Regions from separate parts of the Paenibacillus sp. p3-SID1389 genome, predicted to be linked through region 2. Evidence: predicted binding sites of a transcription regulator. Region 2 holds the regulator's gene; the other holds the start of a gene.
The links. The regulator NrdR, encoded in region 2, represses ribonucleotide reductase genes. The targets are predictions, from matches to a motif close to AACACNATATATNGTGTT.

Region 1: the regulator NrdR is predicted to act here: its motif matches at 8,585-8,602, upstream of M3G15_RS14655 (adenosylcobalamin-dependent ribonucleoside-diphosphate reductase).

The regions. Positions count from the first base shown of each region.
Region 1 covers NZ_JALXVO010000035.1:32,938-47,634, forward strand. The annotation lists gene M3G15_RS14620 (YqzE family protein) at 1-16, shown strand, start outside; gene M3G15_RS14625 (aminotransferase-like domain-containing protein) at 173-1,669, opposite strand; gene M3G15_RS14630 (DMT family transporter) at 1,803-2,759, shown strand; gene M3G15_RS14635 (hypothetical protein) at 3,048-4,109, opposite strand; gene M3G15_RS14640 (YqhG family protein) at 4,275-5,234, opposite strand; gene M3G15_RS14645 (DEAD/DEAH box helicase) at 5,241-7,019, opposite strand; gene M3G15_RS14650 (2,3-butanediol dehydrogenase) at 7,249-8,295, opposite strand; gene M3G15_RS14655 (adenosylcobalamin-dependent ribonucleoside-diphosphate reductase) at 8,778-11,363, shown strand; gene M3G15_RS14660 (NACHT domain-containing protein) at 11,825-13,867, shown strand; partial or broken gene M3G15_RS14665 (hypothetical protein) at 14,076-14,697, shown strand, end outside.
Region 2 covers NZ_JALXVO010000004.1:20,888-35,584, reverse strand. The annotation lists gene M3G15_RS02875 (ABC transporter substrate-binding protein) at 1-674, shown strand, start outside; gene M3G15_RS02870 (carbohydrate ABC transporter permease) at 724-1,611, shown strand; gene M3G15_RS02865 (carbohydrate ABC transporter permease) at 1,635-2,468, shown strand; gene M3G15_RS02860 (DinB family protein) at 2,629-2,754, opposite strand; gene M3G15_RS02855 (hypothetical protein) at 2,792-2,938, opposite strand; gene M3G15_RS02850 (sporulation protein YjcZ) at 2,991-3,110, opposite strand; gene M3G15_RS02845 (hypothetical protein) at 3,315-3,557, shown strand; gene M3G15_RS02840 (DedA family protein) at 3,596-4,219, opposite strand; gene pstB (phosphate ABC transporter ATP-binding protein PstB) at 4,386-5,144, opposite strand; gene pstA (phosphate ABC transporter permease PstA) at 5,159-6,046, opposite strand; gene pstC (phosphate ABC transporter permease subunit PstC) at 6,043-6,945, opposite strand; gene M3G15_RS02820 (phosphate ABC transporter substrate-binding protein) at 7,032-7,988, opposite strand; gene nrdR (transcriptional regulator NrdR) at 8,169-8,639, opposite strand; gene M3G15_RS02810 (alpha/beta-type small acid-soluble spore protein) at 8,777-8,998, shown strand; gene M3G15_RS02805 (lytic transglycosylase domain-containing protein) at 9,072-9,635, opposite strand; gene coaE (dephospho-CoA kinase) at 9,632-10,228, opposite strand; gene mutM (DNA-formamidopyrimidine glycosylase) at 10,268-11,140, opposite strand; gene polA (DNA polymerase I) at 11,181-13,841, opposite strand; gene phoU (phosphate signaling complex protein PhoU) at 13,998-14,657, opposite strand; gene pstB (phosphate ABC transporter ATP-binding protein PstB) at 14,676-14,697, opposite strand, start outside.

The DNA of each region.
Region 1 (14,697 bases), on a different contig from region 2:
CTCACGGAAAGTTTGAGTAAGCCGAAGCTGAACCCGGTTATTGATGACAGCCGCCTTCTGTCCCGAAAGGGAGAGGGCGGCTGTTTTTAGATGCGCTTGGGAGCCGGGGATATTCTTTCTTTGTCATTGCCATCGTCATCTTCGCCTTCGTGCCCATTTGCCCTGCACCAACTCATCCCCCTCGCGCCAACTCATCCGCTAACTGGACCAACAGGTGAACGCCTTCACGAATTTGTGCCTCATTCTTAAACGAAAAGCTGAGTCGGATCCGGTCATCCATTTCCCCCAAGGGATCACAAATCGTTCCGGGGACGAACGTCAACCCGCGGCGGACGCCCTCGGTGAGCAGTTGATTGGAGCTTAAGCCTTCAGGAAGGCGGACCCACAAGTTTAATCCGCCTTGCGGACGGTACCACTGCCATCCGGTGCCGGCGGCAAGCGCTTGCTCCATCACGTCCCGGCGAATCTGCAGCGCCGTCCGAAGCTTCTCCAGGTGCTGCTGGAGCCGCTCGGACTCGAAGCAGTGCTGGAACAGCTTCTGGTTGACCAGCGGCGTGCCGTTGTCGGCCAGCGATTTGGCCGTCAGCAGCGGGGCCATTACCGCCGCGCGAGCGGCAACGGCGCATATGCGCAGCCCCGGCGCCAGGTATTTGCTGAAGGTGCGCAGGTATACAACCCAGCCTTCCGTATCGTAGGAATAGAGCGGCGGGGGAGGCGGCGCATCGAAATAAACGTCATGAACCGCGTCGTCCTCGACGATCAGGCAGCCGTAGCGCTCGGCCAGCTCCACCAGCCGCTTGCGTTGGCTGGCCGGCACGATAAATCCCGTCGGATTATGAAATGTAGGATTCATATAAAACATCCGGGGTTTATGGCGCTTCATATAACCCTCAACAAGGTCGAGGTCATATCCGTCCCGATGAATCTCCACAGGGAGGAGACGCGCGCCCCGCTGACGGAAGCAATCGAGCGCCGAGCTGTAGGTTGGGCGTTCCACCAACACATAATCCATCGGACGAAGAAAAACGCCAGCCAGCAGGTCGATCGCTTGCTGGCCGCCGGTCGTGATCAGCAGCTCGTCGCAGGAGACTTGAAGCTTATCTTTTCGCTGCATATCCGCACAGAGCAGTTCCCGCAGCTCCTCGTCCCCCTGGACGGAGGAATAGGTGCCCAGCAGCTTAGGATAACGGTCGAACACCTGCTTCACGTGGTCTGACAGGAACAGATTCGGCAGCAGGTTCGGGTCGATGAGCGCTTGGGAGAAAGAGTAGACCGCTGGGATCTGGTGAATCTCGCTTAAGGTATTCTGCAGATGACCGGTCCCGTGCCGAGCTAGAGCGTTAAACGTTGTTCCGCCTGCTCCGCCGGTGGTCAGGTTGGAACGGGTGTTGCTCGCATCCTCGGGTTCGGCGGAATCAGTATACGGTCGGCCTCCGGACACGTAATAACCGGATTTTTCCTTGACGTAAATGTATCCTTGCTCCTTCAGCAGCCCGTAGGCCCGGAAGACGGTTAACCGGTGAAGCTGCAGCTCGCCCGCTAACTCACGCACGGAGGGCAGCTTATCGTGCGCCTTCCAATCCCCCCGATGAATCCGGTCCAGGATATACTTATACACTTGCGTATACCGAATCCTCCCAGGCTCTGCCGGCTTTGGCCTTATGTTCATCGCCATCTCTCCTTCGCTTTGTGGCGTGAGTCTATTTTATCCGTAAAGCCCGAGTATCTGTTCTATGATGAGTCATCTGTTCTGTCCTCTTTCCTGTATGATACATTTCAACAGCTGAAAGGGGAAGATTTCCATGATTGTGGTCAACTATTTGATCGTATGTCTCGTATTTGGCACGACGTTTTTAGCGATAAAAATCGGGGTAGATCATGCGGCGCCTCCGTTTTTCTCCGCGGGGATCCGCTTCTTCGCGGCCGGGGCGATTCTGTTTCTGTGGATGGTTTGGAGAAAAAAAGCGGAGTGGACCCTGCTGCTGCGCAAGGAAATGCTGGTGACGGGAGCTTTGCTGACCTTCGGGACGTTTGCGTTACTTTATTGGGCGGAGCAATACGTCACGTCCGGCGTCGCTGCGGTATTATCGGCTACAGGGCCGCTGATGATCCTGCTGCTGCAGATGATGGTGCTGCGGCAAAAAGCGACGGGACGCGCCGTCCTGGGCATCATGATCGGTTTGGCCGGGGTCATGCTGCTGGTGCTGCCCAACATGGTGTCGGTACAGGCCGGACCCCGCTGGGTAATCGGTTGCGCGGCGATTTTGACCGGGGAAGTAATGTATTCGATCGGCGCTCTGTATACCAAACGAGTCACTGAGAATTTTGCAGCGGTGTCGCCGATTGCGCTGAACGCCGCACAAATGATTTACGGCGGCTTGCTGCTGTTCCTCCTGTCGGGCTTCACCGAGCGGGTGACGGCGGGGGACCTGCTAGAGCCGACTGCCTTAGGCTCGCTGTTATATTTAACCGTGGTGGGTTCGATGGTGGGGCACAGCTTGTTTTACTGGCTGGTGGCCAAGACCAACCCGGTGTTTCCGTCAACTTGGCTGTACGTATCGCCGCTGATTGCGATGACGATTGGCGTATTGTTTTACGGAGAAACGGCCGGATGGTTTGCGGTGTTGGGCGGGGTCGCGATTATCGCCGGCACGGTGTTGACCAATCTGGACAGCTTGCGCCAGCTGCTCAGCCGACCGGCACGATTGACGGCGCAGGCCGCCGCAGAGGGAGGTACGGGTTCGGCGGCGGGTTCATAGGGTCCGCCGGAGGTATTTGCCCGGAGAAAGCTGCAAAAGTGCAGTTTTTTTCGGGGAAATCCTGATTTTTCAGCGAAAGCCTGCAAAACTGCAGTTATTTTTCGCGAATTGGGGCAAATGGAGGATTTGGGGGCAAAAAGCCTGCACTTTTGCAGTTATTTTAGATAAAACGGCGATTCCGTCTCAAAAAACTGTATTTTTGCAGGAATCGCCTGAAAGGGTACGCGTGATTAAGCCAAAAAGAGCACTGCCAGCTAAGGGCAGTGCTCTTCTCTATAGGTTCAGCAGCTAGAAAGTGACGAATTTACCGCTGGCCATCAAGGCATCCAGCGCGATCAGCCGGAGGGTGGTGTCGGTGCCGGTGACAACGTAGACGGCCTCGGTTTCGGCCCCGGCTTCTGCCGATGGTGCGGTTGGCGCCTCGGACAAGCTGTCGCTCTTCCAAATTTGATAGCCGTAGACCGGCAAAGGAAAGGAATAAGTGCGTTCGGCTCCGGAAGCCGCATAGACGAGCTTCTGGCTCGCTGTTAATTTACCGGTGAAGGCGTCAGGCTTCAGCGTCAAAGGCTTGGCCGTCATCCATCGCAGATTGTCGTAAGGATCGAAGCGGGATGACGTATAGACCATAGGGGCGGGCGATAGGGAATCGCGGCTGCCGGCGGCCAGCCGCGGCGGCGCATAGCCGCCCGCCTGCTTGTCCCAGCTGCCCGTCGTCTCGGGCAGCCATTCGCCGTCGGCGGCATTGACGTAGCCGGGTTCACCGCCCTCGGGCAGGTGAACCCTCCACGCGGCCAATGCCGGGCCGGCGTAGAGCGGGACGGCGGTCACGCGTCCCGCAGCGGCTGCGCCGAGGCCGCTCTGCCGCAGGGCGGCCTCGAGCAGCGCCGGGTCGAATACGGAATAAGCGCCCATTCCGTATTCGACCAGTTTGTAATCTCCGCTCTCTGTCGCGGAGATGATGAGGTAGCCGCGCGGCGTTCCAGCCGCACCGCCGGCGGCTACGGTGACGAGCCAGCTGTGCGTGCCCGGTCCCAGCGGCTCGATGGCGGCGCCGGCGCCAGCCCAAGCCGTAAACGGCTCGGACTGGGCCAGCTTGTCGATGGCCTCGGCGGCAAAGCGCCGCAGCGCCTCCGGCGCTGGCGTATCCGCCGTGGCCCGCATCGTCGCCAGCGCGACCGTCCCCGTCCACGCGCCGGCCGCGCTGCCTGTGCCTTCGGCGGCCGCTGCGCCCAGGCCGCCAAGCCCTCCCACTGTGCTGGCTGCACTATATAAGATGCTTGCGCATAAGAGAATTTTGCATGTAATCGATCGTTTCTTCAGGTTGGTTCGGGAATAACGCGGTTGCAGCATGAGATCGCCTCCCTGGCAATTCGTTTGGCACCTTGGCCATTAAATTTCGATTGCTTGTCCATTGTACCGAAGCCGGTCCAAAAAGGATGTTACAACCTGTCGCGCGGCTGGTCTGCCAACCGCTTCTATTTTTGCGGTCTTTTAGCGAGATCCGTCTATTTGTCGTTACCTCGGCGAACGCAGATGAAAGATGCCGCAGCCCATGGCGGATACGACAATTCTCGGCTCATATTGCCAGCGGATTTCCTCCCGTCTCGCTTCATATTGCTCCGTTGCGCCTTGCGCCCGCTCGGGTTCAGGATCTTTGATCAAATCCTTGTAATAGGCGTCGATCAATGCCAACTCATCGCTCAGCCGTTCGCGCGCTTCCTTCGCCCAGCTGTCGTCATAGGCCTGGATCCGTTCGGTCAGACGCTGTTCCAATGCCAGCCGACCGGCATCCAAGGACAGGCGGGTAGGCTCGATATGGATATTCTCTGGCAATCGGGGAACCAGCGGCTTGCCTGCGATTCGCGACTGAAACGATTCATCGACCGTACCAGACTGCAAGGATACCCCGTAAAAATGGAGCTCCTCCCGCTTCATATCACAGCAGAACTCCACCTTAAAGCAAACCCCGAGCCACGGCTCATAGGCGGCGGGCAGCAGGGCGGTTCGCTGCCGTGGTCCCGGCTCCTCGAACAAGTACACGTAGCGGCCGCCTTTTCGTGCCGCCTCAAAAATCTGTTTGAGCCGCGGGCTGCCAAACGCCAGCTCTTCGCGCTGAATCCGTCCGGGGCCAAGCACCGGCAGCGGCCGGACCGCGCCAAAGTAACGCCCCAGCAGGGTGTCCTCCTGGGCGGTTTCCATCGGTTGCCCGGCGTTCGCCTGCTCTTGAGCTGCTTTCGCTTTCTCAGCCGCTTGATGCGCCTCCGGGTCAAAAATAAACGAAAACGACATCGTTTCCGGCTCCGCTCCGGTCCGATCGATGAACCCCCAATAATAAGGGCGGTTCGTCAAATCGCGGTCGGCGCGGGGGGAGAGCTTCACCGTGACGTGATGGGGCGATTTTTCGAGAAACTGGCATTCCGTCGCTTCCAAATAAGTCATCACAAAATCGCGAATCTGCTCTCGGGTCATGGACATAACCGTTTAACCTCCCAAGAGCTGCTGCAGGCCACCGCTGTCCCCGCGGTCTTCGGCTTCTGCATCCAGCTCGGATTTAATCGTATCGAACTTGCGTCCCAGCGAATCGACGCGGCTGGCGATTTCCTCATCGCTGCCGGATTCCAGAATGATTTGGTAGAGGCTTTTTTCCAGGGAATGCTGCTTCTCGAACCGTTCCAATATCACATCCAGGTGGCCGATGACCATTTCGAACATATTGATCTTCTCATGCAGCAAGTGAAGGATGTGTTCTTCAATCGTGCCTTTGGTGGACAGGTTATAAATATGGACGTCATTGGTTTGCCCCAAACGATGGACGCGGCCAATCCGCTGCTCCACACGCATCGGGTTCCACGGCAAGTCGAAGTTGATCATCTGGTGGCAAAACTGCAGATTGATCCCTTCGCCGCCCGCTTCAGTAGCGATCATGACCTGAGCGCGGCCGCGGAACAGGTCCATCATCCAGTCTTTTTTGCCGCGATTCATTCCGCCCCGATACGGCACCGCCGTCATCCCGCGCTCGCGGAAGTATTTCAGCAAATACTCCTGCGTCGCACGATACTCGGTGAACACGATCACCTTGTCGTTCATCTCGCGGATTAGCTCCATTGCTTTCTCCGCTTTGCTATTGGCCTTGATCTGACGGATCAGGTCGACGAGATCCCATATCCGGTCGCGGATCGGGGAGTCTGGAGCGAGCTTCTTCGACAAGTTCACCAGCGTAACAAATACGGCGTCGCGGCTGCTGCACACCTCGCGCTGCAAGGTGACAAGGGACAGCATGCTGTTCAGGTCGCCGCCGTTGGCCTGATATTGGTCTTTGACAAAGGAAGTGACCCCATCATACAGATTCTTCTCCTCAGGGGATAACTCCACATCGATGTTGCGGACGATCCGCTTGGTGAATTCCAACTCTCCGTCGCCGCGCCGGTTACGGATCATGACCTTGGCCAGCTCATCCTTCAGCTGCTCCTCATTCTTCGGCAGCCGCTTGTCAACGACGAAATTGGCGGCAAACTCGCTTTGACCGCCCAGTTGTCCCGGCTTCAGGAGCGTGATCAAGTTGAACAGCTCGCCGAGGTCGTTTTGCACCGGGGTGGCGGTGAGGAGCAGGCAATATTTTTTTCGCAGCTGCAGCATGAACTGGTAATTTGACGTTTTCTTGTTTTTCAACTTATGGGCTTCGTCCACGATCACCAGATCGTATTCGTTGTTGAGCAGAATGTTCTTATGTGGGTCGCGCTTTGCCGTGTCCATGGACGCGACCACTACGTCGTTGTGCCAGGAATGCTCCTTCTTCTGGGCAACGGCTGGAATGCCGAACTTCTGGTTCAGCTCCCGAACCCATTGCAGCACCAAGGAGGCGGGCACCAGGATCAACGCCTTTTTCACTAATCCGCGCACGATATATTCTTTTAAAATTAAACCTGCTTCGATCGTCTTCCCCAGTCCCACCTCGTCAGCCAAAATGGCCCGTCCACGCATCTCGAACAAGACTTTGCGGGCAGTTTCCGTCTGATGGGGCAGCGGGGTGACATTGTTCAGATGCTTTAAGCACTGCATTTCCTCAAAGCTGGTCACAAGCGAAGCGGTTTCGGCCTCAAGGGCAAGGTTAAACAGCTTCCAATCGTCCCAGGGGCCGCCCTTTTGATGCCGGGTCTCCAGTTCGTTGAACCAGCTTCGGTCGAAGTCGATGGGAATCGGGGCGTGCAGGTCTGGCGACGCGGCCGGGTGGGGGGAAGGGCCGGAGGGATGTGGATTCATAGTGTAAAACCTCCCTTTCGGTGCGTAATTATCAGCTCGATTACGGTGAGAAGAAATCCGAATCAGGCAGCTCTTGTGCTTAAATTGCAGACGTAGGTGTAGTATGGACGAAAAGGAAGGAGTTCATAACTTTGGAAGGGCAGGAGGGGAGGCGGGATGCTAACTTTCTGATATGTAAAAAAGCCGGTCAGGGATTATCTCCCTGACCGGCGAATTTCTGTGTACTATTTTACTCTGCTTTCACCAGGATCTTGATTTGGTTCCGCTCTTTGAGGAGTCCTTCAAAGCCTTCATCGATGGCTTGGTCCAGCTTAATGCGCTTCGTCACCAGCTTGTCCGCCGAGAAGTACCCTTGAGCCATCAAGCTGATTACCGCCGGGAAGACATCGCGATAGCCGATAATGCCGTTCACGGTGCGTTCCTTCATGACGATGTTTTGCGGATGGAGGGAAGCTTCCTTCTCGAAAATGCTGACGATCATCGTTTCGCCGCCAATTTTGGTGGATTGGATCGCTTGGGTGAGCACAGGAGAAACTCCGGTTACTTCATAGGCGACATCCACACCGCCTTGAGTGCGTTTGTGAATTTCCTCAACGGCATCGTATTCTTTTGGATCAATGACAATGGCGCCAAGCTCGGCAGCTTTCTGTTTCCGTTCCTCGGACAGCTCGACTGCATAGATTTCCGATGCGCCTGAAGCCTTCAGCGCTTCGATCACGAGCAGACCAATTGGCCCGATGCCAAACACAGCGGCTTTATCGCCTACTTTCAATTCACTGGAGCGAACAGCGTGAAGAGCTACAGCGGATGGCTCGACCAGAGCGCCTTGCTCGAAAGATACTGAATCCGGGATTTTATGCAGCATTTGTTCCGGTACATTAGCATATTCGGAGAATCCGCCGCCTCCGCCCGCCAGGCCGAAGAAGCCCATTTTATCGCAAAGATTATATTTCCCTTGTTTACAAGCCTCGCAGGTTCCGCAAGCATAAATCGGTTCAATGACAACGCGATCGCCGACAGCTACGCGGGTGACGCCTTCGCCAACCTCAACCACTTGTCCGGAAAATTCATGTCCCATGACGATTGGCGCTTTATCTCCGCTGAGCGGGTGGGTTTCCAGCGGAATGAATATCGGGCCAGCTACATATTCATGCAGATCACTGCCGCAAATGCCGCACCATTCCACCTTGATTTTCGCTTTACCCGGTTCCGCCTTCGGCTCCTCGATGTTCTCCAGTCTTAGGTCCTTGACGCCATGCCATCTTAACGCTTTCACTTGAACTCATCTCCTCGTAAATTATGAACCTCATATACTAGGTTACTCCTTTTTCGCGGAGTGGCATCGATCAATTGTTAAAATTATGTTAATTCAAATTCAATTAAACTTAGGAGATGTTTCCCTGGTTTCTTGGAAATGGTTACAAAGCGGTTTCATAGTTTTGAGTCTGAAAAATAGAGAGAATGGAAGGAAACGGGGGGTTGGGCCAGATGAAATCGGATTAAAGCCTAAAATTTCACTCTGAACTGCTATGACAACGAGATATTGTATAGTATAATGGTATTCGCACACAATATATTGTGATTCATACATATGATATTACCGTTTACAGGGTGTGTGCCGCGGTGATCAAGTGGGCAGATTCCGGCTTGATACAGCGTTTTTTTTCGTTTTTTTGCCTAATTTTCACTTCAGGAAACGAGGCGAATGACCGATTAATTAATGGATACTCTGAATCAATTTTTAGGAGGGTGTTTTCTTTGAAAACTGTGCAAAAACAGCGCCTTGAGGGGCTAAGTGAGAAAATCTTCTTGGACCGGTACGCCTGGAAGGACGCAGATCCTAGCCACGCTAAAGTAGGCGATGTCGTACTTGTTCTGACGAAGGACGACCCCAAATTCCCGACGAAGGAAGTAGGGGAGGTTGTTGCCCGTGACGGTCGCAAGGTCACGGTGAAGACCCGCCGGGGAGATCTGGTGGAGACCGACGTCGAGAAGCTGACCCTCAATATCGAGAAAACGCCTGAAGAAATGTGGGACCGTCTGGCCAAAGCGATGGCTTCGGTAGAGGAGACGCCGGAGAAACAGAAGGAATGGGAAGAGAAATTCCGTTATATTCTGGATGATTGGAAGCTTGTTCCGGGCGGACGGATTGCAGCTGGCGCTGGTGCGAGCGATGAATTAACATTGTTCAACTGTTACGTTATTCCTTCACCGAAGGACAGCCGGGGCGGCATTATGGAAACTCTGTCCGAAATGACCGAGATCATGGCTCGCGGCGGCGGCGTTGGGATTAACTTGAGCTCCCTTCGTCCGCGTCGTGCGATCGTTCGTGGCGTGAACGGTTCTTCCAGCGGTGCGGTTTCTTGGGGAGGCTTGTTCAGCTACACTACTGGTCTGATTGAGCAAGGCGGCAGCCGTCGCGGTGCGTTGATGCTGATGATCAATGACTGGCATCCGGATGTGCTGGACTTCATTACCGTGAAGCAAACGATGGGCCAAGTGACCAATGCGAACCTGTCGGTTTGCGTCAGCAACGCCTTCATGAAAGCTGTGAAGGAAGACCTCGATTGGGATTTGGTATTCCCGGATACAACTTATGAGGATTACAACGAGGTGTGGGACGGCGATCTCGATAAATGGAGAGCCGATGGACGTAAAGTCATCCACTACCGTACCGTCAAGGCGCGTGAAATCTGGCATACGATCATCGAATCGGCTTGGAAATCCGCTGAGCCGGGCGTGGTCTTCATGGAATACTATAACCAAATGTCCAACAGCTGGTACTTTAACCCGATCATTTGTACGAATCCGTGCGGGGAGCAAGGGTTGCCGGGCTGGGGCGTATGTAACCTGTCGGCAATGAACTTGTCCAAGTTCTACGATGAAGAGAAACACGATGTCGCATGGGATGAACTGGCGACAACTACGCGTTATTCGGTTCGCTTCTTGGACAATGTCATCAACAAGACGCCTTATCATTTTGAAGAAAACGAGAAGAACCAGAAAAAAGAGCGCCGCGTCGGCCTCGGAACGATGGGTCTGGCCGAGCTGATGATCAAGCTGAACATCCGTTACGGCAGCCCGGAATCGCTGGAATTCCTCGATAAATTGTATGGCTTCATTGCGAAGGAAGCTTACTTGGCCTCTGCGGATATCGCAGAAGAGAAAGGCTCCTTCCCGGCATTTGAAGCTGATAAATTCCTGCAAAGCGGCTTTATGAAGAACATGACGGAAGTGTATCCGGAAGTTGGCGAAGCAGTTCGTACCAAAGGGATTCGCAACGTCACCATCATTACCCAAGCGCCAACGGGCAGCACGGGGACGATGGTAGGCACCTCGACGGGGATCGAACCGTACTTTGCCTTCAAATATTACCGTCAAAGCCGTCTCGGCTTCGACGAGCAATTCGTGCCGATCGCTCAGGAATGGATGGACGCGCATCCGGGCGAACCGTTGCCGGATTACTTCGTAACGGCGATGGATTTGTCTGCGGAAGATCATATCCGCGTACAAGCAGCCATTCAACGTTGGGTGGACAGCTCGATCTCGAAAACGGCCAACTGCCCGTCCGACTTCACGGTTGAAGATACGAAACGGCTGTATGAACTAGCCTTCGACTTGGGCTGCAAAGGCGTAACGATTTACCGTGACGGCAGCCGCGACGTGCAAGTTCTGCAAACCGAGAAGAAAGAGGAGAAGAAAGAGGAAGCACCAGCTCAAGCTAGTGCACCGGCAACTCCACAACCGGCAAGTGCTTCGGTTCAAGCTAGCAGCCCAAAAACCGGCGAACAATACAAGAGACGCCCGCAAGTGCTGCATGGAGCAACGTATAAAATTAACACGCCGTTTGGCATGGCTTATATCACAATCAATGACATGAACGGGACTCCAGGTGAGATCTTCTTGAACGTAGGGAAAGCGGGTTCTGACGTATTCGCGATGGCCGAAGCCCTTGGCCGCGTCTGCTCGCTGTTCCTGCGTTACGGCGACCATGGCGAGAAGGTTGAACTGCTGATTAAGCACCTCAAAGGCATCGGCGGAACGGGAGCAATCGGCTTTGGTCCGAACCGTGTAGAATCGATCGCGGACGCCGTCGCCAAAGCGTTGGAGACGCACGTACAAAACGGACCTTACGGCGACCACGACCCAGCGCCGGTAGCCGCAACGGTTGCACAGGAGACAGCACACGTTCACGGCACGGCAGACGGCTCGCATGGCGGCTACAGCCACGGCAGCGCACCGGCCACCTCGCGCGACCTGTGCCCATCCTGCGGCTCCGCCTCGCTGATCAACATCGAGGGCTGCAAAACTTGCAGCAACTGCGGGTATAGCAAGTGCTCGTAAGAATTAGATAAATCTCATTTGTTATTACCATTTGAAATCAACAAAAAAACTTGCGAATTATGGCTAATGAAAAGTGAGAAAATAACGATAAATATGCCCTATTTAATAAATATTTAGAAAATAGAAATTTAAAACAAAGAACAGTTGGTACATGTACCAACTGTTCTTTGTTTTGAAGTAATAAGTGAATTTTGGTCAGAATTAGTTATTTTCTTCCAAAATCAAGCCGTGGAAGAAAAGAAGGGGAATTCATTTGTATGTCGAACTTATTTATAAAGGAGATGTTTACGATAAATGGTGCACAACTGTCCTAAAAATAAGCAAGAATCAAAAAGTCAAATTTCGTGGTAATTGATTATTTAACATGCTATGTAAGAGGGAATGCTATTTTTGGCTTGAGGTTCTTAAATAAATTCTGAGCATTCATGCCAGGAAGATAGTATAACAAAAGGAGTAATAAAATGAATTGGAAGATATTTCAATTAAAATATGATAAGCAAGAATCATGGGCATTTGAACAAATGTCTTATTTACTTTTTTGTGCAGAGTTTAATAATAGAATTGGACTATTTCGCTACAAAAATCAAACGGGAATCGAGACTGAACCTATGGAAAAAGATGGAAAACTTTATGGTTTTCAATCTAAATACTACATGACTTCAATTGCTGACAATAAAAACGACATTATTGATTCAATCAAAAAAGCCAAATCAAAAAATAAAGATTTAGACGAATTATTTATTTACATTAATCAAGAACTATCCGAAAGCACCAATAAAAGTAAAAAGAAACCCCAATATCAATTAGACATTGAGCAATTCGCTAAGGCAGAGGGGATAAATATTCAATGGCGAGTACCAAGTCATATTGAATTGCAATTATCTTTGCCTGCAAATAAATATTTGCATGACATTTTTTTTAGTCTAGACCCAAATGAAGAAGATCTGCTTAATGAAATTTCTAAACATAACGAAAATATTTTACAAGCAATTCAAACCAAAATAACCATAGGGGACAAACAGATTAAAATTGACAGAACTTCTATCCTTGAATCAATATCAAAAGATTGCCAGGAAAGAAAAAACATTGTTATTTCAGGTGAAGGTGGTTGTGGTAAAACAGCAACTTTCAAGGATTTTTATAATTCTAATTTCAATAAAATACCTATTTGTGTTTTTAAAGCGAACGAACTTAATGTTAATCACATTAATGATATATTTCAATTTGACCATAAATTTAAATTTACGCAGTTTCTGAATGCTTATAAAGATGAACCAACGAAAGTCTTTGTAATTGATTCAGCAGAAAAACTTGCAGAGATTAATAATAACGACATTCTTAGGGAATTAATACAAAAATTAAAAGAAAATGAATGGAGTATTATCTTTATAACACGCTATAGTTATCTTAATGATTTAACTTTTCACATAAAAGAGAACTATCTGTTATCCTATACTGTGATTGACGTTTCTCTACTAAGTATTGATGAATTAATATCGATATCGGAAGACTTTAATTTCTCACTTCCCGACAATCAAAAATTCGTAGAACGACTAAGAAACTTGTTTTATTTGAGTGAATATGTTCAACATTATTCAAGCATTGATAGACGAGGTAACTTTAAGGAGTTTGTTGACTTACTTTGGAAAAAACGGATACAAAATAATATCGTTCAAAAAGACAATATACATCTTGAAAGAGAAAAATGCATTATTAATATTGCTAAGCAAAGATGTGAAACAGGGAGGTTTTATATCAATGCAGATAATTTATCACAAGCAGCATTGTACAATTTAAGGCAAGATGAAATACTTGGTTACGATGAAGTACATAACGGATACTTTATCACTCATGATATTTATGAAGAATGGGCATTGGATAAGATAGTTACGCGTAATTATTCAAACCATTCGAATACGAAACAGTTTTTCGATGATTTGGGAGATTCATTACCTATACGAAGAGCATTGAGATTGTGGCTTTCTGACCAATTATTAGACAACAATAAAGAAATAGAAAGTTTTATTCAAGGTGCCTTTACCAGTAACGACATAACACAATTTTGGAAAGATGAGATTTTAGTTTCAGTACTGTTATCAGAATATTCCGAGACTTTTTTTAATTTTTTCGAGAATGAAATCATTAAAAATGATTTTGAATTATTAAGACGCATCTTATTCTTGTTAAGAATTGCATGCACAGATGTTTCAGCAGTTGAAAATATAGAAGTTATAAAGCCTAAAGGTAGAGGTTGGAAAGAAGTAATTGCTCTTATTTACAAACACAAATCGGACTTTTTTGAAAATAATCTAAAATTAGTTTTACCTGTATTAACGGATTGGTGCAACTTCAATAAAGAGGGAGCAACAACAAGACATGCCGGCTTGTTAGCGCTCAGCTTAATACAGAAAACTGAAACCGAAAAAAACTTCTTTATTCAAGATAAAGTAGAAGAAAAAATTTTGGAAGTGATTTTTCAATGCATCCAAAGAGATAAAAAATGAATTATCAGCAATTTTCGAAAAGGTTGTTGCTAATAAATGGACTCACCATAGAGACCCTTATGAAGGCCTTTGTACAAAAATATTAGAGAAACCATACTTAGCAACAGAATTAATAAAGACACTTCCTTTATACGTTATTCAGTTATGTGATTTATTTTGGCAACAACAACCAAATAAACATGATAGATTTGGATTTGATAGAGACTCCATGGAAAGTAGATATGGCTTGACCGATAAATACGAATTCAAATACTTTCCTTCAAGTGCAAATCAAACACCAATAAAGTGGCTATTACAAATAGCTTTCTATGAAACGCTGGATTTTATCATTAATTTTACTAACAGAGCTGTTGAAAAATATAGCCAATCCGACTATGGTAAAAAAGATGTTGTAAAAATAACATTATATATCAATGAAAATGAAGTAACGCAATATTTAAGTTGGGCAATTTGGAGTATGTATCGTGGCAATGGAAGCCCTGTTGTTCCAAATGTTTTAGAATCAATACACATGGCATTGGAACAGATTCTTTTGGAGATCGCTCAACATTTGAAATCGGAAGTAGTTCAAAAAATTCTACTTTATATTCTTACTCAAACTAAATCAGTATCTCTTACTTCAGTTGTGTGTAGCGTTGTGCTCGCAAACCCAGAAAAATTCTATGATGTAGCTTTAATTTTATTTAACACAATAGAATTATTTCATTTTGACACAATTAGATGCACAAATGAGTTTCAAGTTAAATCGATATATTCATTCGGTTATGGGTTAGACAAAATAAAAGACATTTTATATGCAGATGAAAGACTGAAGACTTGCGAAGAGAAAC
Region 2 (14,697 bases):
TGTATGACGATGCAAGCGGAAAATGGATCATCGAAAGCCAAGGTATCTTGGACGCATTAGGGTTTATTGAAACCGTAAACAAGGAAAAGCTCGGACCGCCGCTCTCCAAGGTTCTGAACGGGCAGGCCGGTAACACCGCTTCCCGTGAATATTTGCCTCAAGGCAAGTTGGCCATCTCCCTCGACGGCTCCTGGATTACCGGCAACTATCTGGAAACCGGTGCTTCCCCATGGCCGGAATACAAGGATGTGCTGGGCTTTGCTCCGATGCCGACGAGCCAAGGTCAGGCACCGGGGACCATTACCCTTGCCGGTGGTTGGGCGCTGTCCATTCCGAGCAACGCCAAGCATAAAGACGAAGCCTGGGAGTTTATCAAATACGCATTAAACAAAGAGAACAGCAAGAAGCTCGTCACCTCCTCAGGGAATATTACTGTGCGAGCCGACGTCGCCAAAGATCCGGAATACACGCAAATGCCGTTTAACGAAATCGCTACGGAATATCTGCAGAACGCCGAGTTCCGGCCTGCTCAGGATAAGTACCCGGAAGTATCGACGCAAATTCAGACGATGGTTGAATCCGTCGCCACAGGCACCTCCCCCGCAGAGGCAGCTCAAAAATACGCCCAAGACGTCACCCGCATCGTAGGCGAGGACGCTGTCATAAGAAAATGACCAATCATAACAAGCGGCAAAGCAATGCCTTCCGGAAGGAGAACGAACCATGAGCAGCATGACGGCTGAAGGATATTCCAGAAAACGAAATACGTACACGTGGCTGTACTTCTTGCTCCCTTCGATTGTGATAATGCTGGTGTTTTTTATCACTCCGGTCTTCCTTACTTTCTTCTATTCATTTACGAACCTGGCTTTAACGGGGGAATCGGCAAGAGAGTTAAAATTCGTTGGGTTTGACAACTACCTTCACATGTTCAAGGACCCGACGGTCAAGATCAGCATTTGGAACACGCTGGTCTTCCTGTTTGGCTCCGCGGTGATTGGCCAGCAGCTGCTCGGCCTATTCATCGCCCTGCTGATGAAGCGCAGAAACCGGACGTTCCGGCGGGTGATCGGCACGATCGTCCTCGCCGGCTGGGTAACCCCGGAAATCGTCTGTGCGTTGTGCTTGTACAGCTTCTTCGGCGACGAGGGGACGCTTAACTCGATCATCACCTCATTGGGGATTCCGGCAGTCACCTGGCTGTATACCGTTCCGATGCTGACGATCATCCTCGCGAACATCTGGCACGGCACCGCCTTCTCGATGCTCGTCTTTCAAGCGGCTCTCGACGACGTGCCCAGCGAGGTGGAAGAAGCGGCGGTGGTCGACGGAGCTTCGAAATGGCAGGTACTGATTCGGATCATCATCCCTTATATCAAAGATTCGTTTATGACCAACATGATGCTGGTCACGTTACAGACGTTGGGCGTGTTCGGTTTGATTTATGCCATGACCGGCGGAGGCCCGGGAACGTCTACGACCACACTGCCGATCTTCATGTACAACCAAGCCTTCGTGAACTATCAACTGGGGTACGGAACCGCGATCTCCTTGCTGCTTCTGCTCATCGGAATCGTGCTTAGCCTGTTCTATACCCGCTCGTTGAAATAGTCCAAGAGCAAGGAGAACTCCTTATGAACGCAAAACAACGGAAACTCATCTACCGGATCTTGCCCTATACGATCCTCACGATCATCGGCATCTGCTTCGTCTTACCCTTGCTTTGGGTGATGGTTGCTTCGGTTGATCCCAATGCCATGCAGACGCTGAAAATGCCGCAGCGGATCACGGCGGATAATTATATCAACGTGATCACCAGCCGCGAGAACCAGCGCGCTTTCCTGATCGGTTTGATCATGTCGCTGGGGCAGGCGCTGCTCGTCGTCCTCTTGGCACTGTTAGCCGCCTATCCGTTGTCCCGTTATCAAATGAAATACAAGAAGCCGTTTATGTTGACCATCCTGTTTATGACTTCCTTGCCGATTACGGCGGTGATGGTCCCGGTCTACCAGCTGTTTCTAAGTTTGAAGCTGTATGACCAAATCTTTGGCGTTATCCTGTTCTATGTAGCTTCATCCATGCCCTACGGCATTTGGATGCTAAAGAACTTCATGGATTCCGTCCCTCTGGATCTGGAGGAAGCGGCATGGGTCGACGGGGCCTCGGTATTTACGGGGATTCGCAGAGTCGTAGCGCCGCTGATGGTGCCGGGCATTTGCACGGTGGCCATCTTCACCTTCTCGGGCAGCTGGGGGAACTTCTTTGTCCCGTACATTTTGCTGCAAAATCCGGAGAACTTCCCCGCTTCCCTGAAGTTATACCAGTACTTTGGTCAATACGGGATGATTGAATACGGCAATCTTGCGGCCTTCTCCATCCTGTATGCGATCCCGTCCATCGTGCTGTACATCTTGTCCCAGCGGTTTATGTCCAAGGGGTTTGGTTTACAAGGGGGAACGAAGGGGTGACTTCCACCATTCGTCCGATCAGGACATCCGGCTCCACAATCGTTAGAGCTTTCCCATACGGAAGCAAGTAGTAAGGCACATAGGTATGCAAGGAGGCGTCCTCCAGAGATTCCGGCAATAACTGGAAATAGTTGCTACTTTTGTGACCGCCTGGCCCAGTTTAGGCGAGGGGCTCCATCCCTGGCTCGATCCACGATTCGTAGGTTGGCCCGTAAATATCAGGAACTCGCAGTCCCGCCTGACGCATCAATACCGTCATTTGTCCCCGATGATGCGCCTGATGCATCAGCGTAAACCGGAGCGATGCCCCGTTTGACCAGGGTTCACCTTGCGATCTCCGTTGTGTTCAGGAGCTGCTCGTCCGTCCATTGCGTGCGGATCGCCTCGATGAGTGCCCCGCTGATCCGCTGGTACTCCTCTGCGATTTGCGCCGCTGCCGGGGCTTTAGAGCAATTGTCTAACAAATGCAAAAATGAACAAAGGCCCTGCTGCAGCAGGGCCTTTGCATGAGGTACTATTCAATTAAAAGATAAACGCTTTGGAAACAATGACCAGCAGGATGAAGAGAACCAGAATCGTCCCTGTGGAAGTCCAGAAACCACCATAACCTACGCCACCTACGCCATTTTCATATCCCGACATTGATTTTCCCTCCTTTTTAAATATAGAACATCATATTACAGTTCGTTAGCGAACGATCGGGACATTCGCGGAGAGAGGCAAAAATGGGTATACGTTCACCAGGTACCCATGCTGAATATGAGACGGCGGCTCTAGCCTAGCTCACGCCTAGTCAAGCCAATAGCCATTTGCATAAGATGAAACAAGTAGATTTAAAAGCAGGTGGTGTTCTTGGGAGGAAAAAAGAGGCGTCAATACCAAAGAATCCAAGAAAATGACCTATCCTCGGACGACTTGGCCATTATCGGTGCCGGGTTCACCGTGCTTGGGGATCTTTTCGATTTGCTCTCCCTGTTGAAGCTGAAGGAGGAAAAGGGGCAGAACGGCGGTGATACTGAGGAGACGCTGCTTGACGAGTTCATCTTGCACCAAAGCAAACCCGAAAATAAAAATAAAAAGCGGAAATAAATAAAGGCGCCGGAGCCAGCTCCAGCGCCTTTGAGGTATTACCGGGACAACTTGGCTACCTTCAGCCTCCATCGCCGCCATTTCAAATACACGAGCACCAACAGCAGCGCGCCCAGCCCAATAAAGAAAAACTTTAAATATTTCTCCACCAGGTCGATGGCAACTTGCCACTGTTCGCCAAACACCAATCCGATGCTTACAAAAACAGTCACCCAGAGCGCTGCTCCTGTGTAAGCATACAAGGCAAAGGTTCGAAAAGGAATGCGCATAATGCCAACAAAGTAACCAAAAAACTGCCTTACACCCGGCACAAAGAAACTGATAAGCAGCATTCTATTGCCGTATTTCTCGTAGACCCGCCTCGTTTTGTCCAAATGTGAGGGCTTGACCATAATCCACTTGCCATAGCGTTCGATCAACGGCACACCGACCCGATGTCCGACGAAATAGGTAATCGTCACCCCGATCACCGCCCCAGCATATCCAGCGAAGAGTGCCGGCAGGAAACCTAGCACGCCTTTATATGCCAAATATCCCGTATAGGTCAGAGTCGTTTGACCCGGAGGCAGCGGCAGCGCGATAAAGTCGATGGGAAGTCCGAGCAGCAGAACAAAATAGCCGTAATGCTCAAACATCCTTTCAATCCAATCCAATACGTCCATTATCCAAATCTCCTTTAGCCATTGCAGGCGCTGCCCACGCCAATCAGTCCACTCTTTATGTTATCAGTATATACGGAGATTTTCCAATCTAAAAGGGACCGCGAACGGGGCGGTTCCCCGCCCCGGGTCCAGCCCTGTTCCTAGGTGGCAAAAGGAGAGACGTATCTTATCCGAACCGGCCGCTGATATAATCGTCTGTACGTTTCTCGGACGGATTGGTAAAGATTTTACTCGTATCGCCGTACTCAACCAGCTCCCCCATGAGGAAGAACGCCGTTTTTTCCGACACCCGAGCCGCCTGATGCATATTGTGCGTGACGATGATAATGCAGTATTCCTGCTTCAGCTCGGCGATCAGCTCTTCAATTTTGGCACTGGATACCGGGTCCAGGGCCGAGGCCGGTTCATCCATCAGGATGATGCTTGGATTGACCGCAATCGATCGGGCGATGCACAGTCTTTGCTGCTGGCCGCCGGACAGGGCCAAGGCGGAGCTGTGCAGTCGGTCCTTCGTTTCGTCCCAAAGGGCCGCTTTGGTGAGCGATTCCTCAACGATCTGATCCAGCTTCTTCTTGTCCCGAATCCCGTGGTAACGCGGTCCAAAAGCGATATTTTCATAGATGGACTTATGGAACGGGTTTGGCCGCTGCCATACCATGCCGATCTTTTGGCGCAGCAGCACGACATCGGTCTTCGGATCATTGATATTGTCGTCCCCGATCCAGATTTCCCCCGTGATCTTCGCCCCGCGGATCAAATCGTTCATCCGGTTCAGGCTGCGCAGGAATGTAGACTTGCCGCAGCCCGAAGGGCCAATCAAGGCGGTTACCTGCCGGGAAGCGAAATCGAGCGATATATTTTTAACGGCTTGTTTCTCTCCGTAATAGACGCTTAAGTTTTTCGTAGATAGTTCAATATTTGACACTTGGCTTCGCCCTCCTATTTCGTCGCCGTAAATTTCTTGAGCATCACGCGTCCGAGCCAGCGAGCCAGCAAGTTAAACACCAGCACGGTCAAAATCAGGACGGCCGATGCACCGGCGGCAATTTCAGGCGCATCCGGCGCCAAGCCTTCGGAATTGATCTTCCAGATATGAACCGCCAGCGTCTCCGCCGGACGGAACGGATTCAGCGGGGACGTAGGGCTCAACGGATTCCAGTTGCTAAAGTCGAGCCGCGGACTGCTCATCCCGGCCGTAAACAACAGGGCAGCTGCTTCGCCGAACACGCGGCCCGCCGCCAGGATCGTTCCGGTCAGAATCACCGGCATGGCGATCGGCAGCATCACCGATTGGATCGTTTTCCATTTGGACAAGCCCAGCGCCAAGCTGGCTTCCTTTTGCGCCTGCGGCACGCTGGCTAACCCTTGCTCGGTAATCCGCACCATCAGCGGCAGGTTAAAGATCGTCAAAGCTAACGCCCCTGAGAACAGGGAGAAGCCAAAGCCAAACAGGTTCACGATCACGAGCAAACCAAACAAACCCACGACAATCGATGGAAAAGAGGACAATACCTCAACGATCAAACGGATAAAATCGGTGATTTTCCCCGGTTTAGCGTATTCGCTCATATAGACCCCCGCGCCGATACCGAGCGGAATCGTGATGATCATGGTCAAGACCAAGAGGAACAAGGAATTAAACAATTGCGGGCCGATCCCGCCACCTGCCTTAATCGTTTCAGGAGGTGACGTGAGAAAATCGAAACTGATATGACCCAGCCCCCGGACTAAAATAAAGCCGAGTAACCCCGCCATAATCAAGACAATTAAGCCAGCTAAAGCGATAATAACAACTGTTGCGATTTTGTCGACGGTTTTGGCGCTCATCGTTTTGCTCTCCTTTCCAGCCAACGCACGATAAAGACGAATACAAACGTCATCAGCATCAAGATTAGTGCCAGCGTCCAGAGGACGTTATTCTGCGTCGTGCCCATGACCGTATTCCCCATGCTCAGCGTAATGACGCTGGTCAAGGTCGAGGTGGATTCAAAGAGCGAGCGCGGGATATGCGGCGCGTTCCCGATAACCATCTGCACCGCCAGGGCTTCCCCGAAAGCCCGAGCCATGCCGAGTACAACCCCGGTCAGCAAGGACGGTAAGGTCGTCGGCAATACGGTCCGTGACAAGGTTTGCCAGCGCGTAGCGCCAAGGGCGTAGGAACCTTCTTTCAAGCCGGGAGGCAGGGCAGACAGGGCGTCGGTGGCGATCGACGTGATCGTCGGCAATATCATGATCGACAGTACGGTCGCTCCCGCCAAGATCCCCAGACCTTGTCCCGGAAAAATATCCCTGTAAAAAGGTACGATGATACTAAGCCCCACAAAACCATACACGACCGAAGGTATCCCGGCCAGCAGCTCGATGACCGGCTGCAAATACTTCTTGCCGAACTTCGGCATAATTTCAACCATAAACAATGCTGCGCAAATGCCAAGCGGTGCTGCGATCAGCGCCGCCAGAATCGAAGTGCTGAACGAGCCCAAGATAAACGGCAGGGCGCCAAACATCGGCGGCTCCCCATCCGGCTTCCAGCTCGTGCTGCCGAAAATTTCACCTAGTGAGATTCCGTCTTGAACAAAAGTGCTTAACCCCTTGGTTGCTACGTAATAAACCATCGAGAAGATCGTAACCACCAGCAATACGATACAAAATGAAGCGTAAATTTTGCCGGTCCATTCCTCGACGATATGCGGTTGTATTTTTTTTCTTCCGCCGGACTGAGCCATGAAACCTCTCCCTTTAAGAACAGCACAGAAAGAGGCAGAACCGTCCGCCTCTTGCCGCACTGATATGATGTTATCGAATCTGCTGGTTATTTCTTCGTGATGTTGCCGTCAACATCGCGTTCCACTTGCATTTTGCTGATCGGAATATAGCCAAGCTCTACTACGTCGCCGTTGTCGCCTTGAACATCCGAGGAAACCATGTAGTCCAAGAAGGCTTTCACGACTTCGTTTGGCTCGCCTTTCGTATACATGTGCTCATAAGCCCATACCGGATAAGTTCCGTTTGCTACGTTTTCTTCCGTTGCGTCCACGCCTTCGTACTTCACAGCTTTGACCGTATCGTCAAGGTAGGACAAGGCCAGATATCCGATCGCCCCCGGCGTTTCGCCAACCAGTTTCTTTACCGTACCGGAGGAATCTTCTTGGATCGAACCTTGCAGGTCCTCCGTTTTCGTACCCAACGCGTATTTCTCAAATGTGGCGCGAGTCCCGGAGCTCGACGGACGGTTTACGATTTGAATCGCTTGGTCCGGACCGCCAAGATCTTTCCAATTTGTGATTTTACCCGTGAAAATTTGGACCAGTTGGTCTTTTGTCAAATTGTCGACAGTGATGTCCGGGTTAACGACAGCTGCCATCGCGACGACAGCAACTTGGTGGTCAACCAGTTCACCAGCTTGAGCCGCATCCAGCTTCTCTTCTGCGAAGACGTCGGAGTTCCCGATGTCCGCTTGGCCTCCGGAAACCTGCGTCAACCCGGTGCCGCTTCCGCCGCCTTGAACTTGTATAGAAACATTCGGATTCTGATCCATGAATTTTTTCGAAACTTGGTCTACCAAAGGTTGTAAAGCCGAGGAACCTACAGCCAAGATCGACCCGGAAAGTTCCGATGTCGCTGCATTACCCCCGTTGCTCGCGGATGCTTCATCCGCAGTGCTTCCGTTGGTGCCGGCCGTGTTGTTTGGTGCCGCGTTGTTTTGACCGCATGCTGCCAGCGCGAAGCTCAGCACCAAAGTCAAAATCAATAACATACTCTTTTTCATTGTTTAGGTTTCCCCCTTAATTGATTTACAGTTTGATTATAGAAAGCGAAGATCAATGCTGTGTTCTCGTTTTGTAAACTTTGTGTAAAATAAGAGGGCACCTTAGTCTTTAGGTTTATTCTATGCAAAAAATAAAAAAACACTCCCGCGCCGGCCGGCGAAGAGTGCTTGAGAAGTGAACTATTCCGTGACCCCTGTATTTTTGGACAGCAGGCCTTTGAGTTCTTTCATAAACATGTTGATATCTTTAAATTGACGATAAACCGAAGCAAACCGTACATATGCAACCTCGTCCACCGGATAGAGCTGCTCCATCACCAATTCGCCGATTTGCCGGCTCTCTACCTCGGCGTTCGCCGAGTGGCGCAAGGAACGTTCCACTTCGGATACGATGGATTCCAGCTGTTCGACGGAAACCGGACGTTTCTCGCAGGCTCGAATCAGACCTCGCAGCATTTTCTCCCGGCTGAATTCCTCGCGGCTTCCATCCTTTTTGATCACAATCAACGGCACTTCTTCCACCATTTCAAACGTTGTAAACCGCCGGTTGCATTTCTCGCATTCACGCCGGCGGCGGATCGAACGGTTCTCGTTCGCCGGTCTCGAATCAAGCACTTTGGTGCCTAAATAGTCGCAATAAGGACATTTCAAACTAGAACACCTCCCCTCTAAATGACGTCATCACGGCCTGTCTCACCGGATGGCAATAAATTACTGCAAATTCATGTGATTGAAATTCCTAGTCCAGCACATAATACTGTTACCAACCACAAGGAGGTGAACAAATCATGGCCCAAAATAATAACTCTTCGAACAACCTGGTGGTTAGACAAGCATCCGGAGCTTTGGATCAAATGAAATATGAAATCGCTCAGGAGCTTGGCATCTCTTTCCCACAAGACGGATATGCTGGTAACCTGACTTCTTACGAAAACGGTTCGATCGGTGGTTTCATCACGAAACGTCTGGTGACCCTGGCTGAACAACAGCTGGCAGGTCAATTCAAATAACCGATCAACTGAAGAGAGCATTGGCTGGCGTAAGGTCGGTCAATGCTTTCTTTTGTTATAACCTTAGGCCCCCTTAAAAATCATCATATATCTTTAAATATTGTTTGTAATAGTGGGATACCCGCTGGACGTAATGCCGGGTCTCGCCAAACGGAATATTTTGCACCGTCTCCAGTCGTCCGTCCCATCGCCCGCTCTTCAGCCAATTTTTCACATTGGTTGGTCCGGCATTATACGCTGCGATCATGGCGATGGTGTTACCGTCAAATTGCTGGGAGAGCGATCTCAGATACCAGGTGCCGATCTGGATATTCGTTTCCGTCTCGTTGCGGATGTCTTCCAGCGTTGTATTGGGCAACTTCGCTTTGGAAATCACCCACTCCGCCGTATCGGGCATGATCTGCATAATTCCGAGCGCGCCTTTCCGGGACTCCACGCCCGATTTGTAGTTCGTCTCCACCTTAATGATCGCTGCAACAATAAACGGATCCAGGCCGTTGTTCTTGGCATGCCGCCGGATTTCTTCTTTATAATAAATCGGGTAAAACAACGAAAGCCATGCCGAATTAAAAAAGATGAGGATGATGAAACCGATAAACAACAGAAGCAAGACTCTTTTTTTGCGAAGCCACCTCATCGTAGTCCCTGATCCCGCCAAAAGTCATCTATCTGCCGCTTCGTTTCCTCAAGTCCACCGCTGTTATCAATCAAAATATCCGCCCTCTCTTTCTTGATTTCGATATCCATCTGGGCGCTGATCCGCTGCTCGGCCGCCTCCTTCGATAACCCGTCCCTCAACATCAACCGGGTTAACTGTACCTCGCGGGGGACGTAGACAACCATAATTTGATCGTATAACGGATCAAGACCCGATTCATAAAGCAGCGGGATATCCGCCACCACCAATCTGTGAGGATCCGCTGCTTCCAGCTCTTCCATGCGCCGCTTCATTTCAGCGCGGATCGCCGGATGCGTTAGTGCCTCCAGCGCCTTACGCTCCTCCGGATTCGAGAAGACGATCTCGCCTAGCTTCTTGCGATTCAGCGTTCCATCGGGGTGCAGCACGCCCGGGCCAAATCGTTCGCTAACGGCGGCCAATACCGGATGGCCCGGCTCCATAATCTCCCTGGCGATCACATCCGCATCGATGATGGCGGCCCCACGCTCGGCCAACAATCGGGAAACCGTGCTTTTCCCGGTCGCAATGCCTCCGGTCAGTCCGATGTTCATAACCCTATCCACCTCACACTCATAACTTGGAGCCTCGTTCTATCTCGTTAGCCGTTGCTTGGCGCGTGCAGACCCGCTTGTCCGATAAGGCGGCTGACAATTCGGGCAAAAATGCGTGCCCCGCCCCCCTACAACGGTCTTCATCACCGGCTGTCCGCAGTTCAGACAAGGCTCACCTTGGCGGCCGTACATCCGCAAGGAATGTTGAAACATCCCCATTTCCCCTTGCCCGTTCACGTACGATTTGATGGAGGAGCCACCAGCTTCTACCGCTTCGGTTAACGTCTCAACGATGGCGGCATGAAGCTGCTCCAGCTGCCTCTTGGTCAGCTTGTCCGCCGGATATTCCGGGTGGATGCCTGCCCGAAACAATGCTTCATCTACATATATATTCCCCAAGCCAACGATGTATTCCTGGTTCAGCAAGGCTGGCTTGATTTTCGTGGTTCGCCGGGAAATTTTGTCCTGGAATGCTTGAAGGGTAAACGACTCCTCCAGCGGCTCCAATCCCAGCTTCACCAGCGGCTTGTTCGTAAACTCCTCCCCAGGAGCAAACAGATGCATCGTACCAAACTGGCGTACATCCTTGTAGCGGAGTTCCGTCCCGTCCGTAAACCGGAAAATGACATGGGTATGCTTCTCCACCTCTTCTCCGGGCTGATACAGCCCGTAACGCCCTTCCATCCGCAAATGGGAGACGAGCACCAGCCCATCCATGATAATCCGCAAAAATTTTCCGCGGCGGCCAATCTCTAAGATGGTATGGCCGGCAAGTTCGGCTTCAAACCGTCGGATATCATCCGGCCGTTGGATGATGCGCGGCAGAAACACATGAACACTTTGGATCGTCTTGCCCACGATCAATTGGGTTAAGGTCCGTCGGACCGTTTCCACCTCCGGCAATTCCGGCATATCCTCTCACCTCGATCTAAGTTGTTGTCATGCGCAGAGCTTACTTCGCTTCGTACCAATTTAATCCGCTGGATACTTCGGCTTTCAGCGGTACAGAGAGCTCCAACGCTTTCCCCATCGTCTCCGGAACCAGCTTGCTCATGAACTCCAGCTCCTCCGGCGGCACCTCAAACACCAATTCGTCATGCACCTGAAGCAGCATGCGGCTCTTTAATCCGTGCTTATGCAGTTCCTCATCCATGCGCACCATAGCCAGCTTGATGATATCCGCCGCTGTCCCCTGAATTGGCGTATTCATCGCCGTCCGTTCCGCGAAGGAACGCAGGTTGAAATTCGAGGCGTTGATCTCGGGCAGATAACGGCGGCGCTCCAGCAGCGTCTTAACATATCCGTCACGCTTAGCTGCCTTCACGATCTCATCCATGTAACGCCGAACCCCTTGGAAGGCATTAAAATATTGCTCAATAAAGCGAGCAGCCTCCTTCCGCGTGATGTTCAGGTTCTGGGACAGGCCGTAATCGCTGATCCCATAGACGATGCCAAAGTTGACCGCCTTCGCGGAACGTCGCATATTGGCGTCCACCTGATCCGGTCCTACGCCAAACACGTCCATGGCCGTCTTCGTGTGGATGTCCATATCGTGCAGGAACGCTTCCTGCAGCCCTGGATCCCCGGAAATATGCGCTAACACCCGAAGCTCGATTTGCGAGTAATCCGCGGACAGAATAAACCAGCCTTCCTCGGACGGCACAAACACCTTGCGGATTTTGCGGCCTTCCTCCAGCCGGATCGGGATATTCTGCAGGTTCGGATACTGGCTGCTCAAGCGTCCGGTGGCGGCAATCGTCTGCCGGAAATACGTATGCACTTTGCCCGTTTTCGGCGAAATCTCCTTCAGCAGCCCCTCGACATAGGTCGATTGCAGCTTGGCCAGCTGGCGGTATTCCAAAATAAACTGCACAATCTCATGGTAAGGCGCCAGCTTCTCCAGCACTTCCGCATCTGTGGAGTAGCCGGTTTTCGTCTTCTTGATGACCGGCAGGCCCAGCTTATCAAACAGAATTTCCCCTAACTGCTTCGTGGAATTGATATTAAACTCCTGGCCGGCGATCTCATAAATACGCGCAACCAGTTTATTGATTTGGGCTTCAAATTCCACGCCCAGCTCTTTCAAGGCTTCCTTGTTGACGGCAACGCCTTGCTTCTCCATGTCGGCCAAAATCCGAGATAACGGCATTTCCAACTCATAAAATAACTTCTCCATCTCGTATTTCGCCAAATCCTCACGCTGCAAAGGCAGGATCCGCAGCAAAGCATCCGCCTTGCGAGCCAGATGACGGCTCAATACATCCGGCTCCGGCACTTTGAATTTCGCGCCTTTGCCATAAACTTCATCGTCTCCGGGAACCTGCGGCAGCTGGTATTTCGCGGCCAGCCCGCTGATCGTCTGGTCGCTCTCCGTCGGATCAAGCAAATAGGCCGCCAGTTGCACGTCGTGCTCGGCTCCGGCAAAAGCAACGCCATGCCAGAACAGCACCAAATCCGCCCGGTGCAGATCATACCCGCGCTTCGGCACCTGCTCGTCCGCCAGCCAAGCGCGCACTTCCGCCGCAGCCTCCGATTGCAGCACGTCAAACGACAGGAAGTAGTGGCGGCTGGCCGTAGACAGCACCATGCCCATCATTTCGGCCTGATGCGGGTTCTCCCCGTGGGACTCCACGATGATTCCTTCGATGTTTGGCAAATCGGCCGTAAGCTCCTTAAGGTTGTCCAAGTCCACCGTGGTCACCTGGATGTCAACCTGCTCCGCGCGAGCCGCTTCGCCGGTTGCATTCTCGCCGCCGGCAAAGGACATCCGCTCCAGCAGCGACTTAAACTCCAGCTTGCGCAGCATCGGGACCGCGGTTTCCTCCGGAATGCCGTCAAACTTCATCTCCTCCCAGGAGCGTTCAATAGGAACCTCTCGGAAGATGGTTGCCAGCTGCTTGCTCATGCGGGCGTCCTCTGCGTGGTTCACCAGATTCTCCTTCATTTTGCCCTTCAATTCGTCGGTATGGGCCAACACTTCCTCAACGGAACCGTATTGATGCAACAATTTCAGGGCTGTCTTCTCTCCGATTCCCGGCACTCCCGGAATATTGTCGGACGTATCGCCCATCAGGCCCTTCAAATCGATGATTTGCAGCGGCTTCAGCCCATATTTCTCTTCAATTTGCTGCGGGCCGTAAGGCTCGACTTCACTGACACCCTTGCGCGTTAGCGCCACTTTAACCCGATCGCTGACGACCTGCAGCATATCCTTATCGCCGGTCACGACCAGCACTTCATGACCGGCCTCTTCCGCCCGTTTGCTCAAGGTGCCGATAATGTCGTCCGCTTCGTACCCGGACAGTTCAAACCAGGCGATACCAAAGCTCTCCAGCAGCTCGCGCATCAGCGGAAATTGCTCGGACAGCTCCGGCGGCGTTTTGTCGCGTCCTCCTTTATACTCCTGATAGCCTTCATGCCGGAACGTCACTTTGCCCGCATCAAAGGCAACCAGCATATGGGTAGGGCGCTCCTCTTGGATCAGGCGCAGCAGCATATTGGTGAAACCGTAAACGGCATTCGTATGCAACCCGCTGGAGTTCGTGAGCGGCGGCATCGCAAAAAATGCCCGGTAAATGATGCTGTTCCCATCTATAAGAATCAATTTTTCCATACGACACCTCGTCCACAGTATTCTACCTTATCTTATGATAACACAGGGGCCATCCCGATAACACCAAAGCCGTCCTTGGAAAAGAAAAACCGGTCGCAGCCTGCGTAATTTCGCCAGCTGCGACCGGTTGGACGCACGAAAAACTTCATTTCAAAGTTATTGGTTCAGGTCAGGACGATGCCCGGTCACCAGGTAAACGGCGCTTTCCCCGATATTGGTTGCATGGTCGGCGATTCGCTCGATGTATCGGCCCACCAGCGTCAGCAGCATCGCCTGCTGGAGGGATTCCGGGTTTTCGATCATAAACCCGTACAACTCTTGAATCATCTGGCTGTACAGGTGATCTACCTCGTCGTCATCCTTGGCCATTTTGTAAGCCAGATCGGTATTCTCATCCAAATACGATTGCAGCGATTCCCGCACCATCAGTATGACTAGCTCGGACATCTTCGGGATATCGATGAGCGGCTTGATTAACTGCTGGCCTTCCAGCCGCAGGGTGACCTTCGCGATATCGATCGCCAAGTCTCCCATCCGCTCCAAATCGCTGGAAATTTTAAACGCCACGATAATCCGCCGCAGGTCCTTGGCCACCGGCTGCTGAGTCACGATCAGGCGCGAGCCGAGGTCCATCACTTGCTCTTCCATCCGGTTCAGCTCGACATCGCGTTCAATGATGGTTTTCGCTTTGGCCGAGTCCAAAGCCTGCAGGGCGCTGATCGCCCCCGTCAAGGCATCCTCCACATGCTCGCCCATTTTTCTCAGCAGCTGCCGTAAATCCTCCAGATTCTGATCAAATTCCTTTCTTTGAATCATCTTGCTGCAGCCTCCTTGTTATCCGAAACGACCGGAAATG